One region of the Planococcus sp. VCh962 genome, then DNA from elsewhere that is predicted to be linked to it. Evidence: riboswitches for the same ligand, from Rfam matches in the RefSeq annotation. Region 1 holds a riboswitch; each other region holds the start of a gene.

Region 1 (6,692 bases):
TGGTCGGCACAGTCGTTCCACCTATCACTATGATTTCTGGAAGCGCAAGCCACCCAGCGCCAATCGGCAAGAAAGGCAAAAAAGTCATCACAACTATATAAAGGGCCGGCAAGCCAATTGCAGCGAAAATGACCCAGTCAAACTTCCGGGGCTTATTCTCTTTCACTTCTAGAAGAAATTTCGGGGTACGCAGCAGAAGCCCCATCGCTACAGGGAAAAGCGCAATATACACTCTCAGTGCAGCAGACTCAAATGTCACTCGAGCCATTTCGTTCAATACCTCCTGAAGCTGCATACCAAAATACAGTACAAATCCGAGAGCCATTGTCCAACCAAAATAATAGAGAAACCGCTTCAAAACCATCTCCTCCTTCGTAGGAATATCTGGAACCAAACATTGTCTTCTTATATACGATAGGAAAAGAACGATGGTTTCGTTAATTTGAAATAATTTCCTGTTCGTTTGTTCAATTCAAGTTGGCAAACAAAAAAGAGCGAAGAAGCGCTTTTTTGAGCGCCTTTCCCTCTTTTGCTCTCGTTGCTGTTAATTGTTCACTGTTACAGGTACACGCGTATATTGCTTTCCGGGATGAGCCGGTGATAGATGCGCACCTTCCCCAAACAAAGCATCCCGCAAAGAATCCCCTTCATATTCTTTTTGAACGAGCCCCCGCTCCTGAAGGATCGGCACGACAAGATCGATAAAATCCTCAAAAGTTCCAGGGGTGATGGCGTAAGCGATATTAAAACCGTCAACGCCCGTTTCGGTCACCCACTTTTCAAGCGTATCAGCTACTTGCTCTGGCGATCCGACAGTGAAAGGCCCAAGTCCTCCGATGCCGACATATTCCTTAACGTCGTTGACCGTCGGTTTTCTTCCTGGCAGAATTTTGGTGAAGTTTTCTAAAGCAGATTGAATGGCATCATTTTCAATGTACTCAAGCGGCTGATCTGGCGCATAATTGGACAAATCAATTCCAGTCCACCCCCCAAATAATGCCAAGGCACCTTCATGGCTGATATGTTTTTTATAATCGTTGTATTTTTCAATTGCTTCTTGTTCCGTTTTTCCGACAATCGGGGTAAGCAGCGTCAGAATCTTGACGTCATCTTTATTCCGGCCGGAATTTTCCACTTCGGTGCGTATCTTGTTGACCGTTTGTTTCGCCAGTTCCATATTTGGCGGACCGATGAAGACACATTCAGCATGTTTCCCGGCAAAAGCTACACCTTTTTTAGAAGCGCCTGCCTGATAAAGGACAGGAGTCCGCTGTCTGGAAGGTTCCGTTAAATGGGCACCCGGCACTTTATAATATTTCCCTTCATGCCGGATATCATGCACTTTTTCAGGGTCTGTATATATGCCATTCACTTTATCCAGCAGCACGGCATCTTCTTCCCAACTGGATTCCCATAATTTATAGCACACTTCCAAATACTCTTCAGCAATATCATAACGCTCATCATGCTTGATTTGGTCGTCCAGCCCGATATTGACAGCCGCGCTCTTGAGATAAGACGTCACGATGTTCCAGCCGATGCGGCCTTTTGTTAAATGATCCAGCGTAGAAATCCGGCGGGCAAAAGGATAAGGATGTTCATGGGTGACAGAAGCTGTGACACCGAAACCCAAATGTTTCGTGACTGCCGACATAAGCGGTACGACAAGCAGCGGATCGTTGACTGGAGACTGTGCACCTTGCCGGACTGCGGCATCTCTCGACCCATTATAGACATCATATGTACCGAGGACATCTGCTATAAAGATAGCATCAAACTTCCCTTTTTCCAATAGCTTCGCCAATTCTATCCAATATTCGCTGTCTTTGTATTTATGCGATTGATCTTCGGGATGGGTCCAGAGCCCAGGTGATTGATGTCCAGCACAATTCATATCAAATGCATTTAAATAAATCCGTTTGTTTGTCATATAGATCCGCTCCTTTGTGTGCACCGTTTTTGGTGTTTCAACTAATCTTTTTAACACAATGATTGATGTGAGGATTGATATTGCCCTTTCTTTATATGTACTTGCCGTATTTAAGTTTGAGGACCATGAACAAAATAAAAAACCTCCTTTTCTCGGCTAAAGAGAAAAGAAGGTTGTATATGTACACAATCCCGCTCTTATCTCCCAAGAATAAAATTCTTGCTGGATTTAGCACCTTTCTGACAAATGTCAGAGGTTGCTGAAGCGTCAATGGGCCAGTCCCTCGGCTTCTCTGGATAAGATTATTAAATTAAAAATAATCATAATATTAAATCTATTGAAAGTCAATCTATATCGTAAAATTAATTTATTTACCTTATAAGTCTTATCACATTAGTCGGTATAAGCGATGAATAACGGATGCTTTTTTAATATTCTAGAAGAGAAAGCCCTCTAACTCGCGGCTTTTTTATTGGAAGTAAGTGCCTTGCTCGATTTCTTCTAAAAGATCTTTATTCGATTAATAAGTAAAGAAGGTTTAACTTATAGCCGGGTTAGGGAAAGACACAAGAATAACGATAATAAAGAAAGAGGTTGGATAATATGCCAAGAATTGCAGTAGAACATCCGTTTACAGACATTCAACAAGCCCTAAGAAACAGAGGTTATCAGGCAGACATGCTTGATCAGAAAACAAAAGCCGCCCATTATGATGCGCTGGTAGTCCGCAGCTTGGAGAGCTATGACCATCTTCGCTTTAAAGGATCTCTGGTAGAAGTGAGTGGGCGCACGGTTAACGAAATTGTAGCCGAAGTGGAAGAACGTTTGCAGCGCGCCGGAAAAATTCAAGGCCAGCCAGATGCAGCCAAAAGTGAATCGGGCAGCGGATTTTTCGCAGGCCTCTTAAGCGGAGCGGCAATTGGATCGGCAATAGCCCTTCTTCTAGCACCGAAAAGCGGCAAAGAACTTCAAGTGACCGTTAAAGAAAAATTGGCAAGCGGCAATGCCGGCAGTGATGGAAGCGGAAAACTGAGCCAAGTAAAAGAAAAAGCAGCCGACTTGGCTAATCAGGCAAAAGAAAAGGCCACCGAAGCCACTTCTCAAGTTAAAGGGAAAGTTTCCAGCTCTTCCAACGATCAGCAAGGCACTGAAACTTCAAGAGATTCTTCATCATTGAATTAAAATAACGAGGATAAAAAAGCCGAAGAGTCCACTTTCTAGTGGACTCTTCGGCTTTTCACTTATGGCAGCTTGTCTGCTTGATCCTGCATCAAACGAATCTCCTGTCCGAAGAAATCGTTCGGTTCCGTGGATGTTCTGACAGAATGGAAGACACCAATTTCTTTACAATAGGCTGTTGCGATGAGAGCATTTCATTTTTGTCTTGGCTGGTTGCGATCAACCTGCCTTTTTCCATGACTGCTAAAGCATCCGAAATGGAATAGGCAGCTCTAATATCATGGGTGATAAAGAGATAAGAAAGGCCATAGGCTGATTTCAGCTCATTTAATAAGTTCAGGATATTTGTTTGGTTCACCATATCGAGACTGCTGACGGATTCATCCAGGACCATCAATTTCGGCTTTAAAGCGATCGCTCTGGCAATATTGATCCGCTGCAATTGCCCACCGCTGAACTGCCGGGGGTATTTTTTCATGTCTTCCGCATCCAGCCCTACCATCTCCAATAAATGCGCAATCGTTCGTTTCATCTCCGATGCCGACAGCCTTTCGTAGTTTTCCAAGGGCTCCCCGATAATCTTTTCCGCCGTCATGCGCGGATTCACCGATGAATAACTATCCTGAAAGACCACTTGAAGATCTCTTCTGAGACGTTTTCGGGTAATAGAATCCATTGTATAAATGTCTTGGCCTTGGAAAATGACTTTTCCTTCTTTCGGCTGCTCTACCCCTAGAATGACTTTGCCTAACGTGCTCTTGCCTGCCCCACTTGTTCCAAGAAGCCCCAAACACGTCCCTTCTTCGATATTAAGAGACACCTCGGAAAGAACCGGTGATGCTCTTTCCTTGCGCCAAAAAGAACGGGTCGGGCCGTATGCATGTGTAACACTTTTGACTTCCAGTAAACTCATAGACTACCGCCTTTCCGCTCGTTCCCTGCCGATTCTATATAACCAGTTTTTTCAATTGTTCGTTTATCGGCAAAACAGGTCTGGCTTGGAGCAGTTTTTTTGTATAGATATGCTGAGGGTGATCGAACAGTTGGAAGACATCTGCTTTTTCCACAATCCGGCCCTTTTGCATCACGGCCACTTCGTCGGCCAGTTCTGAAATTACCCCTAAGTCATGTGAAATCAGCAAGATTGAAGTGCCGCATTCCGTCCGGAGCCGATCCAGTTCCTTAAGCACTTGCATCTGATTGGTCACATCAAGGGCTGTTGTCGGCTCGTCTGCTATCACGACTGATGGGCGCAGGCACATCAAAATCGCGATCATGACGCGCTGGAGCATCCCGCCGCTCAGCTGAAAAGGATATTTCCTCATAATCTTGGCCGGTTCTTGCAGATTCAACACTTCCAGAGAAGAAACCGCCAATTCGCTTGCCTGTTTCTTAGTCAGGTCTGTATGGCTCCGGATGGTTTCAATAAATTGGTTGCCGATGGTGAATACAGGCGTAAAAGCGTTCATCGGATTTTGCATGATGTATCCGATCTCTTTTCCAAGAACGCTCCGCATCTCTTTCGGCTTTAGTCCATTGAGTTCACGGCCATTCAATTGAATGCTGCCTTCTACTTGTGATGTTTTCTGATTTAGCAACTGGAGCAGAGCCAGGCAAGTGATTGTTTTCCCACTCCCGCTTTCTCCGACAAGGCCCAGCACTTTCCCGGGTTTCATGTCCAATTGAAGATTGTGAACCAGCGAAAGCATGCCTTGCTCCGTTTTTACAGCGACATTTAAGCCGCTCACCTTCAAAACATTGCGATGTTTTTCCATCAGCCACAGTCCTTTTCAATAATGTTTTTTCACGCCAAACCGTTCCGATAATGACTCGCCCAGCACGTTAAATGAAATGACAACAAACAAAATCATCAAGCCGGGATAAAGCATCAATTCAGGCTGGCTTCGTATAAAGCCTTTTCCTTCATGGATCATAGCGCCCCACTCAGGAGTCGGAGGCTGGATGCCCAGCCCAAGGAACGAAAGAGCTGAGATGTCCATGATCGCCCATCCCATTTCAAGCGTTCCCATAACGAGAATTGGAGGCAACACATTTGGAATCATATGCCGCCGGATGATTTTCCCCGTCGTAGATCCGCTGATCCGTGCTGCCAGTATGAAATTCTGCTGTTTCAAGCCGACGATCATATTGCGGATCACTCTGGCATAATAGACCCACTGGACCATCATCAATGCTAAAACCACTTGCCATAGCCCTGGTCCAAGCAAACCGACTATTCCTAGAACAAGGACCAGATTTGGAAACGCCATGACGCCTTCGCAAAACCTCATCAGTATGCTATCGACCAAGCCGCCTCTGTAACCGGCAACCGTTCCGACCAGCAGCCCGAATCCCAAGGAAGCAATAAAAATCAGCGATGCAAAACCTAAGGAGACACGTGAACCATAGAGAAGGCGCGACAAATTGCAGCGGCCAAGATGATCGGTGCCTAATGGATAATCCAGTGAAGGAGGAGTCAGTTTGAGTGCCAAATTCACTTGTATGGGATCATGCGGCGAAATCCACGGCGCCAGAATAGCGGCCAGAAAAAAGGCCAATAAAATGACAGAGCATAGGATGATAGCCGGCTGTTTTTTTGCGGCAATTCGAATGCTTGAAATCAAGATGGGATCCTCCCCTTCATCGAAATGCGCGGGTCCATGTACAATTGCACAATATCCACGATAAGGTTGCACAGGATAAATAGGCAAGCGGCCATAACCACATAGCATTGTATAACGGGGATGTCGCGGTTAAAAATCGCTTCTACAAAAAAACGGCCAAAGCCTGGCCAGGAAAAAACTTGCTCAACGATAATCGTCCCGGTCAGCAGTTTCCCTAAATTCATGCCAAGACCTGTCATCATAGGCAAAATGGCAATTTTCAATACGTGTTTCACCATAATGACTCTTTCTTTGATTCCTCGAGTTCTTGCATATAATACGTAAAACTGTTCCAGTTCTTCCAGCACACTCGCCCGGAGCAGGCGGGTATAGATCGCAATTAATGCCAGCGACAATGTCATGCTCGGCAATACAAAATGCTGCCAGGATCCTCTCCCTTCTACCGGAAACAAATCCAGTTTGACAGAAAAGAGAAAGATCAGCAGATAGCCCAGCCAAAATTGCGGAATGGATGCGCCTAAAAAAGAAAGCAGCCTGCTAAAATGATCAATCAGGCTGTTTTTGTATATGGCTGACAAGAATCCGAGCGGAATGCTGATGGCAATGGCGAGCAGAATACTGCAGACGGCAAGTTGTATCGTTGCGGGCATTCTTGCTGCCACTTCCTGCCAGACAGGCGTGTTCGTTACAAAAGAGTTTCCAAAATCGAGTTGAGCAATCTCTTTAACAGTATGGAAATATTGCATCAATAATGGCTGATCCAAGCCGAACTCCTGTCTTTTCTCAGCCAGAACCTCCTCGGTCGGATGGATATGGGCTGCCGCTAAATACGCTTCCGCCGGGTCGACCGGCGAGAGGCGTATAAGGGAAAACATCAGGAAAATCGCAAAAAGAATAATGGGAATGACAGCAAGGAGCCGTTTTGTAATATAGATTGCCATGACGTATCCTCCGTGTGA
Region 2 (6,692 bases), on a different contig from region 1:
AGACTCCATTAAGCGGGCTATGTATGGTGCTGTATAGATGACGAGTGGCACGATGACGCCTTGGACGCCAATCGTTGTACCGACAATCAGTTTGGTAAATGGCAAGATGAAAAACAGCAAAATAATGAATGGCACTGAGCGGATAATATTGACGACCAGATTCAGGATTTGATAAACCCATTTGTTTTCCCAAGCTTGCCCGCGGCGCGTCAATACCAGCAAAATCCCTAACGGTATCCCAAGCACAGCGGAGATTGCCAATGAAATCAACACCATCTGTGCTGTTTCGACAACTGCGGCTCCGATCACCGGCAGCCATTGTTCAACGAACGTATTATATCTTTCCATATTGATCATCCCATTCCTCAATCACTACGCCTTTGTCTTTCAAAAATTCCAAAGAGCGGCCAACTTCTTCTGTTGCTCCTGCAATATGTACATCGAGGTTTCCAATAACCCCATTTTTCAATTCCATGATATTCGCCGTTAAAATATTCGGCTTTACGTCAAATTCTTTTGCCATAGCCGCCAGTACCGGATCTCCCGTAGCTTCTCCGCGGAACGTCAAGCGCAGCACCGATCCACTTTTCTTCAAGTTGCCGACGAATTCCTTCGACAATTTGCGCTGTGAAATGGTATTCAGGAAACTCCGTGTCGTTTTATGCTGCGGTTTTGAAAACAGTTCAATTACCGGGCCGCCTTCCACGATTTCCCCGCCGTCCATCACATAGACGTGGTCACATATCTTTTGGATGACATGCATTTCGTGGGTGATCAGCAAAATGGTGATGCCGAATTCTGCATTGATCTTCAGCAGCAAATCCAGAATCGATTCAGTGGTTTCAGGATCGAGCGCACTGGTCGCTTCATCGCTGAGCAAAACATCCGGCTCTTGTGCAAGAGCGCGGGCAATGGCGACACGCTGTTTCTGTCCGCCTGACAACTGGGCCGGATAGGCATTTTTCTTTTCCGTCAAACCGACAATGTCCAAATACTTTTCCACTCGCTTTGGAATTTCCACAGCTTCCACCCCGATCAGCTTCAAGGGAATGGCGATGTTCTCTTCGACTGTAGCTGTCCGCAGCAAATTAAAGCCTTGGAAAATCATGCCGATGTTTTTGCGTTCTTCCAATAGTTCGCTTTTCGAAAGCTCCGTAAACTCCCGGTCATTCAGCCGGACTTTTCCGGTGGTCGGAGCCTCCAGTAAATTCACACAGCGGATCAACGTACTTTTCCCGGCTCCGCTATAGCCGATGACACCATGGATTTCCCCTTTTTTCACATGCAGCGATACATCATTCACTGCCCGGATCATCCCTTTTTTCGATTTAAATTCTTTTGAAACGTTCTCTAGTTGAATCATGCTCGTTACACTTCCTTCTAAATAGGAAAGGCCCGTGGCATAAATGCCACGCGGCTCTCCGAATTTTACCAGATTGGCAATACAGACCCATCAAATTCTTCTTCGATAAAGGCTTTGACCTTATCAGACTGATAAGCCGCGTTCAGCTTTTCAAGAACCGCATCGTCTTTATTCTCTTCTCTTACCACAATGTGATTGACGTATGGAGAGTCGCTAGATTCCAGCAAAATTGAATCTTCCAGCGTGTTTAATCCGGCTTCAATCGCCCAGTTTGTATTGATGGCCGCTGCATCCAGTTCACTTAACTGCTTCGGAATCTGTGCTGCTTCCAATTCGATGAATTCAAGTTCCAGCGGATTTTCTTCTACATCAAAAACCGATGCCGTTTCTTCCGTTCCTTCTTTCAGCGTGATGATTCCCGCTTCTTCCAGGATGAACAGGGCACGGGCGCCGTTCGTCGGATCATTCGGCAAGCCGAAAGTGGAGCCTTTTGGCAACTTCTCAATAGAGTCATATTCGTTTGAATAAACCCCCATCGGATTTAGAATCGTTGTAGCGCCGGCTACCAAATTTGTTCCGTGGTCAGCATTGAAAGCTTCCAAGAATGGTTTATGCTGATAGCTATTCACATCCAAATCGCCTTCGGACAGTGCTGTGTTCGGCAATACATAATCCGTAAAGACTTTCAGTTCAATTTCCAGGCCATCTTCTTTCGCCACTTCCGATACCACTTCCATGATTTGCTCATGGGGACCTGAAGTAACGCCAACCACTAATTTTTCCTCACTCAATTCAGTTGATTCGGCATTGCCGCTGCATCCTGCCAATAAACCTGCTGATAAAGTTAACGCTGTAAAGATTCCAAGTTTTTCCATTTTAATATCCCCCAATAGTTTTTTAAGCCCGAAATACGAAAAAGCCTCTCTTTCCATAAAGAAAGAGAGGCACAAATTTATCGTAAAATTCATCCTCTCTTATCTTTCAGAACCTTTCAGTTCTGCTGGATGTAGCACCTTTCCATGTGATTAACATAGATGGTTGCCGAGCTTCATAGGGCCAGTCCCTCCGCTACTCTTGATAAGAGATTTAGTTGCTTATTCAATTGCGAAACCTTATTGATTAATTTAGCCTATCAATATGCCAAAGTCAATGTTTTCTTAATATTATTTTTTTACTAATTATATACCGAAATGAAAATTCATTTTCAATTCAGCTTATTCCTTTCATGAACGGCAACAATCCGTTAAGCCGTAAAACACTATTTAGCGCTGCAATCGGGTCCAAACATTCACAATTCTTTACACTCTCTTTGCATTCTCTTATCAATCTTTTGAGATACTGTTCTTAGCAAGCAAAAGAAAAAAAGCTATCCCAAAAGCCAATAAAACAGCTTCCAGGATACCTTTTTCATTCATCAGTTATTCAGTTTCTTCGATTGGTTCGTCGATTGGTTCTTCGATTGGTTCTTCGATCGGTTCTACAACTGGTACTTCAACTGGTTTTACAGTTGGCTTGTTCAAGTAATTGTAATCAGCTGGATCAATCGGCGTGAATCCTTCAGGCGTATAGAATCTCAGCAAGTCGCCATTGACTACCCGGTCTGACAACTGCAATTCGTAATTTCCGTACTGTTGGAGTTTTTGCGCTTGTTCCAACTGATCTTCTTCGATTGGCAAACCGGTTTCTGGGTCATAGAAGGTGTCACCGATTGAATAGATCTCCGGGCTGGCATAATCGCCATTTCTGAAAGTGACCAGTTCTTCATGCTCCTCGGACAACAGATCTGTACCAAATTGGATATAATCCTGTGTTTCCACTCCAAGCAAATGCATCACAGTCGGCAGAAGGTCGATTTGGCCGCCATACGTATGGTTGATGCCGCCTTCCATGCCTGGCACGTGGATGAACAGCGGAACCCGCTGCAGCTTGGTGTTTTCAACCGGTGTGATTTCTTTAGAAAGCACTTGTTCCATCGCTTTATTGTGATTGTCAGAAATTCCGTAATGGTCGCCGTACATCACAATCATGGTGTTATCCGCTAAACCGGATTGTTCCAGATCTGCAAAGAACTGCTGAAGCGCTTCGTCTGCGTAGCGCGCCGTCTGGAAATAATTATCGACGCTTGCATCGCCAGTGGTGCCTTTTTCAATCGTCGTCAACTCCTGATCGATTTTATAAGGGAAATGATGCGACACTGTGATGAATTTCGAATAAAAAGGTTCCGGCAAGGTCTTTAAAAGTTCCGCTGACTGGTCAAAGAACGGCTTATCCATTACGCCATATTCAGCCATATCCGCTTCTGTCAGGCCGGTATAAGACTCAATATCAAAGAAATGGTCATAGCCGAAAGATTTATAGATTTCAGAGCGGTTCCAGAACGTTCCATTGTTGCCGTGGAATACCGCTGAAGTGTAGCCCTTGTCCTTTAAAATGGCCGGAGCTGACTGGTACGTATTATCACCTTTGGTAATAAAGGCCGAACCTTTCGACAATCCGAATAGCGAGTTTTCCAGCAGGAATTCCGCATCCGCTGTTTTGCCTTGAGCGGTTTGATGGAAGAAATTATCGAAATACAGGGTATTTTTATCTTTGATCATCGAGTTTAAAAACGGAGTCACTTCTTCCCCGTTCAATTTGTAATCCATCAGAAATGTCTGCATCGATTCCAGATGCAAGTAAACGACATTCATTCCTTCAGCTGCACCGAAATATGCTTCATTCGGAGTCGCATGATTGGATTTCGTGTAGTTCAACACTTCTGTAACTTCATCGCTGTCCGCCAGCACTCGTTGTGAAGAGGATTTCAGCGTTTCAACTGTGTCATAAAGAGCGTAATTGTACATGCCCAAATACTTCACGATATAAGCCCGGTCAAAGCCGCGGGTCAGTAATTGCGGACGGTCTCCTTCGGCCAAGCCCAGATTGAAGAACGAAATGGCCAACGCGAACGTGATGACCGGAATAACCGCTTTTTTCCGAATGTTCCGGGACTCTTTTTCGACTCTTTTCGAGAACACCAGATATGCCAGTAAAATGACATCTACAAAGAAAAGAATATCGGTCGGCTGTATCAACGTAGCAATGCTGCCACCTAAATCCCCGAAATTCTGCGTCTGGAACAAAGTCGGCAATGTGATGAAATCACTGAAGAACCGATAGTAGACCACATTCGCATACAAAAAGAAAGACATCAGGAAGTAAATCACTAGAAGCGATATGTACTTTCGTGTTCCTTTAAATAACAGCGACAGGCTTAAAAGCAATAGCGCGGATCCGAGGGGGTTGATAAACAGCAGGAACTCTTGGAGGAATCCATCGACATCCAATTTAAATTGTGTTTTTTGGGACAAGTAGGTCTTTAGCCAAAGCATAACTACAGCTAAGAGAAAAAGAGGCACATACTTGTTGAAATTTTTGTTTTTCGTAGTTTTAATTTTTTCCATATTGCACCTTCTTATAATTAAACTTCACGGGAACTGTTTGGACATTGAACTAAAAAAGCCTGAAGATAGATGACTCCAAGCGAGAGTTTCTTACAAAGAATGACAAACTCTATTTTACTAAAATATCACTAAAAATGACAGTTTAAAGTTTTTCGCCGTCACTGCTATTGATTTAAAAGTGTTAAAGCCTCTACTTCTAGGAACGATTCTTCCGATTTAAAGTTCCCAGCGAATAGCCACTTCTTTTCACTTTTTCCTTGCAACTATCTGGTGCTCTTCTTAAATTTCGCTTTGCGCAATGGAACAATCACTTGTCTTGTTTTATTCACAGCAATCCCTAAAGCTTCTTGGAATTTTAAGCTTTGATAATAAATTGGCCTTGCACAGTGATGTCCCCATCTAAAATTATAAAATGAAAGAATGGCCCCTTTGATAACAAGGAGCCATCCTGTTAACATCCAAATTCTACCCTTCATTTCAAAGCGCTCGTTGTTTCCAATCTTCCAGTATCATTTTTTCTTTCTCCGGATCCAGGCCAGCTTTGCGGTCTGTTACCGTCCGGGTGGCTTCCCAGGCGAGCGTGTCGCGGACCGTTTCACTTACAGGCCGGAACGTCAGCCCCGCTTTCAAGGCTTTTCGAATATCCACCGCGAGGAACCCACCCATCTTTTCACGGTCCGGTATCCATAGCGGCATGTCCGACCATCCTTCGACGCCGTGCCCCAATAGAAAGTTCTCATCTACCCAGATCAGCTCCGCATCACTTTCGGCATCCGCCTTGCACACTTCCAGGAACTTCTTCATCGTCAACTTCTTTTCTGGCCCCGTTGCATTGAAAGTTCCAGTCGTCTGTGCTTCCACCAAATTGACAATCCATTCGGCCAGATCGCGGGCATCGATGAACTGGACTTCTTTGTCTCTCCGCCCAGGCGCCAGCACTTCCCCGCCTTTTGCGATACGATTTACCCAGTAGTTAAAGCGGTCCGTGAAGTCATACGGCCCGACAATCAGCCCCGGCCGAATAGTTAAGCTGCGTCCCGGAAATGCCCGCTCTACTTCCTGCTCGCATAAAAACTTCAACTCGCCGTAATGTTGGCTGATCGCTTGTCCGGCATCCATTTTCTTGAGGTCTTCCAATTTTCCGGGCGGCAACTGTCCGACCGCATGGTTTTCATCTATCCCCGGCTCTTCTAACTCTGTATAAACCGAGGCACTCGAGATAAAAGTGTAATGCCCTACTGCGCCACTAAGCAGCTCTGCAGACTCCCGGACAGTCCACGGAACATAACCGCAAGTATCAATCACTGCATCCCATGTGCGCCCTTCCAATGCCTTTAAATCGCCGTTCCGGTCCCCAATTAGCTTCTCAACTTCCGGGAACAATTCCGGATTCGCTTTCCCTCGATTGAACAGCGTCACTTCATGCCCTCTCCTAAGCGCAGTTTCAGTCAGAAAACGCCCTAAAAAACGAGTGCCTCCGAGAATCAAGATTTCCATGTCCATTCCCCTTTCTTTTCTCAAAAGGTTTATTAAAGATTGAATCACGAGCATGCCTTCTGCAGCTATCAGCTTATATTATTCTACCGTGGGAGTGAACATTCCTTTTTTTCCAAAGAAGCAACATTTTTAGATATACTTAAACCATTACCAATATGTACAAAACCGAAGGAGGAAATCGCCATGACAAAGACAAACGAATTATCACCAGACCAGCGCGAAGAATTAATGAATGTTTTGAAAGACCGTTTCGAGAATAACATCACTCGCCATGAATGGCTGGAATGGGCTAACATCCAAGCTAAGCTGGAAGCAAACCCGGAAAAACTGTGGTCGCTTTATGAAATGGAACGAACAGGTGGAGAACCGGATGTCGTGGATTACGACAA
Region 3 (6,692 bases), on a different contig from region 1:
AACCAATACTCCTAAAGCGATAGCTACGATAATCCTCGGTAAAAGACCGAATTTAATCTTCATGATGTGTCCTCCCTAGATGAACAACTGTTTTTTTAATATTATATAAAACTATCACATTGGTCCAGTAATTAGAATAGATTCATTAATACGCGGAATTTTTTTATTATTTCGACAAAATAATAATTAATTATTTTGCTTGCGCCGACCGTGTTGGATATAATCAAGCGGTTTCTCCTCTGCAACAGATTCACTACTAAACTTAGCAAAGAAGCCCAAAATAAAAAACTGCAGCCCTTCTCGATCAGTTCGAGTCGGCCTGCAGTTTCATAATATGCTTTTTTACATTTAAGAAATTAGTCGACAGGTACTACTGACCCGCCCCACTCTTCTAAGATGAAGTCTTGGATTTCCTGTGATTTCAGGGTTTCGACTAATGCTTTGATATTTTCGCTGTCTTCATCGCCTTTATTAACTGCGATGATATTGACGTAAGGAGATTCTGAACTTTCAAGTGCAATGGAATCTTCCAACGGGTTCAAACCGGCATCGATTGCATAGTTCGAGTTGATCAACAACGCATCGCCTTCGCCAGCTTCATATAATTGAACCATCAATGCTGCTTCATAGTTCGCATCAAACTCAAGATTTTTAGGGTTTTCCACAATATCCTTCACTTCAGCAGCTGTTTTGTCTATGCCATCTGCCAGTTTGATCAAGCCTTGAGCTTCCAACATTGATAAAATACGGCCATGGTCGGCCACCGAGTTGCTCATTAGGATTGTTGCGCCTTCAGGAAGCTCTTCCAATGAAGCATATTTCTGAGAATAAACACCGATCGGTTCGATGTGGATTCCGCCTGCATTTTCAAAATCGTAGCCAAATTCTTTCTTTTGTGACTCCAAGTAAGGAACGTGCTGGAAATAGTTCGCATCGATTTCCCCTGCTTCTAAATCCTGGTTTGGCAAAATGTAATCTTGGTATGTTTCAATTTCCAATTCAATTCCTTGTTCTTCAAGCAGCGGCTGTGCCTGTTCCAAAATAATCGCGTGAGGTACGTTTGAAGCACCCACTTTTAATGTGCTTGACTCTTCTTCACTTGCTCCGCCGTTGCCGCTTCCGCAGCCAGCAAGTACAAGCGCTGTCAATAATGACCCAGTTAATAATTTTTTCATCTAACTAATCCCCTTTTTCTATATTTTTATAGTTGAGCTGCTAGCGTTTATCTGATTTAGTAGTCAATCGGTCACCAATAAATTGGATTGCGAAGACGATGATCAAAATCAAGATAGTCGCCATCAGCGTAACATCTTCCCGGCTTCTCTGGAAGCCATCAAGGAACGCGAGTGTTCCTAAGCCGCCGGCACCAATAATTCCGGCCATGGCAGTGTATCCAACCAATGCAATCGCTGTAACTGTAATACCCGAAATCAACGCCGGTTTGGATTCCGGCAACAGCACTTTGCGGATAATCGTCCATGTTGTCGCTCCCATTGAACGCGCAGCTTCGATGACCCCTTTGTCAATTTCCTTCAATGCAATCAATACCATACGCGCATAAAATGGAGCTGCTCCAATGATCAAAGCAGGCAAGGCTGCATTCGGCCCACGGATTGTGCCGATAAGAAATTTCGTAAAAGGAATTAGCAAAATAATTAAAATGATGAATGGAATGGAACGGAAAATGTTGACGAATGCCCCTGTCAGCCAATTGACAACACTGTTAGCCCATAATTGCTTTGGTGCCGTCAAAAATAGGACAATTCCCAAAACCAATCCGATGACAAATGTGAAAAATGTCGACATAGCAGTCATGTACAATGTTTCGAGCGTGGCTTCCCACATGCTGTCCCAGTCGACGTTCGGGAATAATGACTCAATCATTTGCCATCACCTCCGTCTGGACATTCTCTGCATTTAAGAAAGCGAGCGCTTCCGATATCTCTTGTTGTGAACCTTTCATTTGTAAAACCAATGTTCCGTAAGCTCCTCGCTGCGTGTGCGATATATTTCCTTGCACAATATTGATATCAACAGGGAACTTCCGGATTAGCTTAGTCAAAATAGGCTGTTCGGTTTGTTCACCGACAAAAATCAATTTTACTAGTTCGCCAGTTGGATAGAGTTCCCGCAGATGTTTGATCGTTTCGTTCGAATCTTCCGTATCGGTTACTTGAGCGACAAAACGCTTTGTAATTTGCTGTTTCGGTGCCTGGAAGACATTCAAGACATCCCCCAGTTCGACGACGCGTCCGCCTTCCATAACCGCCACACGATGGCAAATTTTACGGATAACATGCATTTCATGTGTAATAAGGACAATAGTAAGTCCTAAACGCTTATTGATATCGACCAATAGCTCTAAAATTGAATCCGTCGTCTGTGGATCGAGTGCTGAAGTTGCTTCATCACAAAGCAGCACTTCAGGTTCATTAGCCAGCGCCCGGGCAATGCCGACACGCTGTTTCTGACCACCCGACAGCTGGGACGGATAGGCATGTTCTCTTCCTGTAAGGCCTACCAGCTCTACTAATTCCTGGACGCGTGCATCGCGCTTGTTTTTTGGAACCCCTGCAATTTCAAGCGGAAATTCAATGTTTTCTTTTATGGTGCGTGACCACAAAAGGTTGAAATGCTGGAAAATCATACTGACTTTCTGGCGTGCCTTCCGCAGCTCTTTTCCTGTGCTTGCCGAGATATCTTGGCCATTAATCGTTACAGTTCCTGAACTAGGCTTTTCCAATCCATTCAACAAACGGATCAATGTACTTTTGCCTGCCCCACTATAGCCGATAATGCCAAAAATTTCACCGGATGAAATCGACAGGTCGACATGGTCGACAGCTGTTAAAGTGCCTTTTCCCGTGTCGAAAACCTTCGACAGTTCTTTTAATTCAATCATCCTTTTACAACTCCTAATCCAAAATAAAAACCCTTCTGCGCAGAACTGAGCAGAAGGGTGACCGTGAAAACACGAAAACCGCTCTCTCATCTCCCAGAACCTTCGTTCCGTGTGATTTGGCACCATTTCATTTTCATGACGGTTGCCGGGCTTCATAGGGCACTTCCCTCCACCACTCTAAATAAGAGTTACGATATGAAATTATTGTTCAGAGATTCAATTTACCATGCTCGACATTTTTCGTCAATACATATGTTGAATTAATCATCTTTGCCTTATTCCCAGCGGCTGAAGCGGTGTATCAAAGAGCCTTTCTTTTGTCCAACTTACAGAGACCTTAATTTCTCGTATATATAAGGGACCGACTGGAAGGCGTATATCTTTTCCTTCAGCTGGCCATTTTCTGTAATGAGCAGGCACGGCACACTTTCTACCTTGTATAATTCGGCAATTTCTTGAACATAATTCAAATTTGCTTTGCCCATCGGCATACCTGGAAGGAGCTCTTTTACGACATCCATCATTTTAGAAGCAACTTGGCATGTTCCGCACATCGGTGTATATAAATAATAAGCGGCAATTGACTTTGTATTTTTTTCTTTCAGCCATTCTTTATGTGTCCATTCTTTCATCTATTTCATCCCTCGGTTAATAACTTATTGACTTGAATATTTGCTGAAATCAGCACATCCAGTAAAATCCGGATCGGTGTCGCTGCAACTTCCTTGTAACTGCGGTTGATATAAAAATGCCGGGCTTCAGGAAATTCGCGTTTGACCAGTTTTCGCAACTGTTCACCTGATTTGTCCGCATCTACCAATATGATGATATCTAAGCCTTCATAAGGCAGCAATATCTCTTCAAGCCTCGATGCACTAACTGTACCATTTGTGCAAAGAATCGTCACGGGTTCTGCAATAAGCGGCGCTATTCGGGTTTTATCACTGAGCCCTTCAACAACGATTACTTTATCCATAAGTCAACACCTCGCTGATATATGATGAAAGATAAGGGGGAACGGCTGCTTTCCACTGATTCAGCCGGTAACTTCAGATTTTATAAACTCACCCGGCTAGCAAAAAAAGCGCCAAGTAATAGGCGCTTTTAAAATATTACTCGTTGATCATTTCCTGATATTGTTCAGCTGTCATCAAATCACTGATTTCAGCTTCTTCTGGAGATTCGATTACCACCATCCAAGCATTTTCGTAAGGAGATTCGTTTACGAATTCCGGACTGTCTTCAAGCTCAGCATTGACTTCAATCACGCGTCCGCTAATAGGCGCATAAAGTTCTGAAACAGTTTTAACTGATTCAACGCTGCCAAAAGGCTCATTTCTTTTCAGTTCATCTCCAACTTGCGGCAATTCTACGAAAACGATATCGCCAAGTTCAGCTTGTGCAAAATGCGTAATACCAATACGGGCTGTGCCGCCTTCAACTTTAACCCATTCATGCTCTTTAGAATAACGAAGTTCTTGTGGTGTGCTCATCGAAAACCCTCCAAATTATGTAGTGTACTCAATTTCAGTTTGACATAATACCCATAGAATTACAAGATTTCACTGTTATCACTTCCAAGTATTTTCAAACTCTTCCTCTTTAAAGCCCAGTGTTACTTTTTTCCCGTCCCAAGCTAACGGACGTTTGACAAGCATTCCATCTGATGACAGCAGTGCTAGCTGCTGATCTTCAGGCATTTCCTTCAATTTATCTTTTAGTCCCAGTTCCCGGTACTTCATGCCGCTTGTATTAAAAAACTTCTTTAATTCAAGTCCGCTTTTTTCATAAATTTCGCGAAGTTCAATGGGGGATGGCGGTTTTTCAGCAATATTAACTTCATTATATTCGATCTCATTTTGATCGAGCCATTTTTTTGCTTTTCGGCAAGTTGTGCATTTCGGATATGCATAATATGTAATCATTTAAAAACCTCCTTTTAACCAAGCTTACCAAAATTAGTACCCTTGGTCGATGTAAAAAACGCAGCCCGAAGACTGCGTTTTTGAAGAAGGCATCAAACTACATATTTCTCTGCTTCCACTAATTTAACAGCTGCTTCTCGTTTTTTAGCTATCACGTTATATGGGGTAGAACGCGTCAGTTTCCGCAGTGCCGAAAGCATCATGCGCTGATTGTCGCCTTCCACAGCTGCAAGCAAAGTTTCTTTTGCATCTTTTTCAATCTTATCGAAGGCTTCCTGGCAGTAAATCTGCGTATACAGCAATTTTTGCTGCGCTTTTTCTTCGCCGGATGCTGCAATCGCTTTTTCTGTGCGGAGCACTGCGGATTCCATCGCAAAGACGTTGCTGACGATATCAGCGATGTTTACAAGCACTTCCTGTTCTTGTTCAATCTTTGCACCATAAGTCTGTGCCGCCAGTCCAGCTGCAAGCAAAGCAATTTTCTTGGAGTTTCTCACCAAGTATTTTTCCTGTGCCAACGCTTCTGTTCCAATTTCTTCCGGCATCATCATGAGCAATTCCTCTTGCAATTGCTGGGCATGCTGCAATAACGGAAGTTCACCTTTCATTGCTTTGCGCAGCAAGGTGCCAGGAACCAGCAAACGGTTGATTTCATTTGTTCCTTCAAAAATCCGGTTGATGCGGGAATCCCGGTAAGCGCGCTCAATCTCGTACTCCTGCATGAATCCGTATCCGCCATGCAGCTGAACGCCTTCGTCAACAATATAATCCAGTGTTTCGGTGCCAAAGAATTTATTCATCGAACATTCCACTGCAAATTCTGCAATCGAATCTGCCACCAATTTCCCGTTGGCATGCTCTTCTTCTGTAAAGCCGCTCATGCGGTCTTCAAAAAGGCCGACTGTGCGGTAGACCGAACTTTCAAGAGCATACAATTGAGAAGCCATTGTACCCAATTTTTCACGGGTTAAGTTGAATGAGGAAATTGGCGTTTTAAACTGTTGCCGTTGATTCGTGTAAGGAATCGTAATTTCCAGTGCACGTTTTGAACCTCCGATTGTGCCTACTCCCAATTTGTAGCGGCCGATGTTCAAGATATTAAAAGCAATAATATGGCCGCGCCCTGCTTCACCCAATAAGTTTTCGACAGGTACTTGAGCATCCTGCAAGACTAATGTACGAGTAGAAGATGACTTGATCCCCATTTTCTTTTCTTCCGGTCCAACAGAAACTCCATCATATGCTCGTTCCACGATAAATGCCGAGAATTTCTCGCCGTCTATTTTTGCATAAACGATGAATACATCAGCGAAGCCAGCGTTTGTAATCCATTGTTTTTCGCCGTTTAAGACATAATGAGTGCCTGCTTCATTTAACTTAGCTACAGTTTTGGCTCCCAAAGCATCTGACCCTGAGCTTGGCTCTGTAAGGGCATAGGCAGCGATCAATTCGCCTGTCGCTAGACGCGGCAAGTATTTTTGTTTTTGTTCTTCATTTCCAAAAAGAACGATCGGCAATGATCCAATGCCCACATGGGCTCCGTGAGTAATCGAGAACCCTCCCGCCTTTGACATCTTTTCCGCAATCAAAGCGGAAGCGATTTTATCAAGGCCAAGGCCACCGTACTGCTCCGGTACATCAGCACCGAGTAGCCCGATTTCTCCAGCTGTTTTCAATAAACGCACCGAATGCTCAAATTCGTGGTTTTCTAATTTTTCAACCACAGGCAATACTTCCGTATTCACAAAATCCTCCGTCGTTTTAGCGATCATTTTTTGTTCTTCGGTAAAGTCCTCCGGTGTGAATACGCGGGATAAATCTGCGTCTTCGATTAAGAAACTGCCGCCTTTGATTAACGTCTTAGA

Evidence for each region. A riboswitch is a leader RNA that binds a small molecule or an ion and turns the genes downstream of it on or off. The one in region 1 is predicted to bind S-adenosylmethionine.
Region 2: linked by a shared signal. The riboswitch ahead of AC3AQ9_RS15420 (MetQ/NlpA family ABC transporter substrate-binding protein) and the one ahead of AC3AQ9_RS04445 (LLM class flavin-dependent oxidoreductase) in region 1 are both predicted to bind S-adenosylmethionine.
Region 3: linked by a shared signal. The riboswitch ahead of AC3AQ9_RS16225 (methionine ABC transporter ATP-binding protein) and the one ahead of AC3AQ9_RS04445 (LLM class flavin-dependent oxidoreductase) in region 1 are both predicted to bind S-adenosylmethionine.

What each region holds. Positions count from the first base shown of each region.
Region 1 is NZ_JBYLHS010000001.1:886,022-892,713, forward strand. Features, by position in the region: gene AC3AQ9_RS04440 (hypothetical protein) at 1-358, opposite strand, end outside; gene AC3AQ9_RS04445 (LLM class flavin-dependent oxidoreductase) at 545-1,930, opposite strand; SAM riboswitch class I at 2,125-2,233, opposite strand; gene AC3AQ9_RS04450 (YkuS family protein) at 2,534-3,112, shown strand; gene nikE (nickel import ATP-binding protein NikE) at 3,201-4,022, opposite strand; gene nikD (nickel import ATP-binding protein NikD) at 4,057-4,884, opposite strand; gene nikC (nickel ABC transporter permease subunit NikC) at 4,900-5,733, opposite strand; gene nikB (nickel ABC transporter permease subunit NikB) at 5,730-6,674, opposite strand.
Region 2 is NZ_JBYLHS010000006.1:102,889-109,580, reverse strand. Features, by position in the region: gene AC3AQ9_RS15430 (methionine ABC transporter permease) at 1-348, opposite strand, end outside; gene AC3AQ9_RS15425 (methionine ABC transporter ATP-binding protein) at 335-1,363, opposite strand; gene AC3AQ9_RS15420 (MetQ/NlpA family ABC transporter substrate-binding protein) at 1,429-2,238, opposite strand; SAM riboswitch class I at 2,335-2,447, opposite strand; gene ltaS (lipoteichoic acid synthase) at 2,782-4,806, opposite strand; gene AC3AQ9_RS15410 (NAD-dependent epimerase/dehydratase family protein) at 5,284-6,303, opposite strand; gene AC3AQ9_RS15405 (DUF4256 domain-containing protein) at 6,487-6,692, shown strand, end outside.
Region 3 is NZ_JBYLHS010000007.1:52,751-59,442, forward strand. Features, by position in the region: gene AC3AQ9_RS16210 (dicarboxylate/amino acid:cation symporter) at 1-63, opposite strand, end outside; gene AC3AQ9_RS16215 (MetQ/NlpA family ABC transporter substrate-binding protein) at 357-1,175, opposite strand; gene AC3AQ9_RS16220 (methionine ABC transporter permease) at 1,216-1,884, opposite strand; gene AC3AQ9_RS16225 (methionine ABC transporter ATP-binding protein) at 1,877-2,902, opposite strand; SAM riboswitch class I at 2,986-3,090, opposite strand; gene AC3AQ9_RS16230 (thioredoxin family protein) at 3,229-3,534, opposite strand; gene AC3AQ9_RS16235 (hypothetical protein) at 3,540-3,878, opposite strand; gene gcvH (glycine cleavage system protein GcvH) at 4,015-4,395, opposite strand; gene AC3AQ9_RS16245 (arsenate reductase family protein) at 4,474-4,827, opposite strand; gene AC3AQ9_RS16250 (acyl-CoA dehydrogenase FadE) at 4,920-6,692, opposite strand, start outside.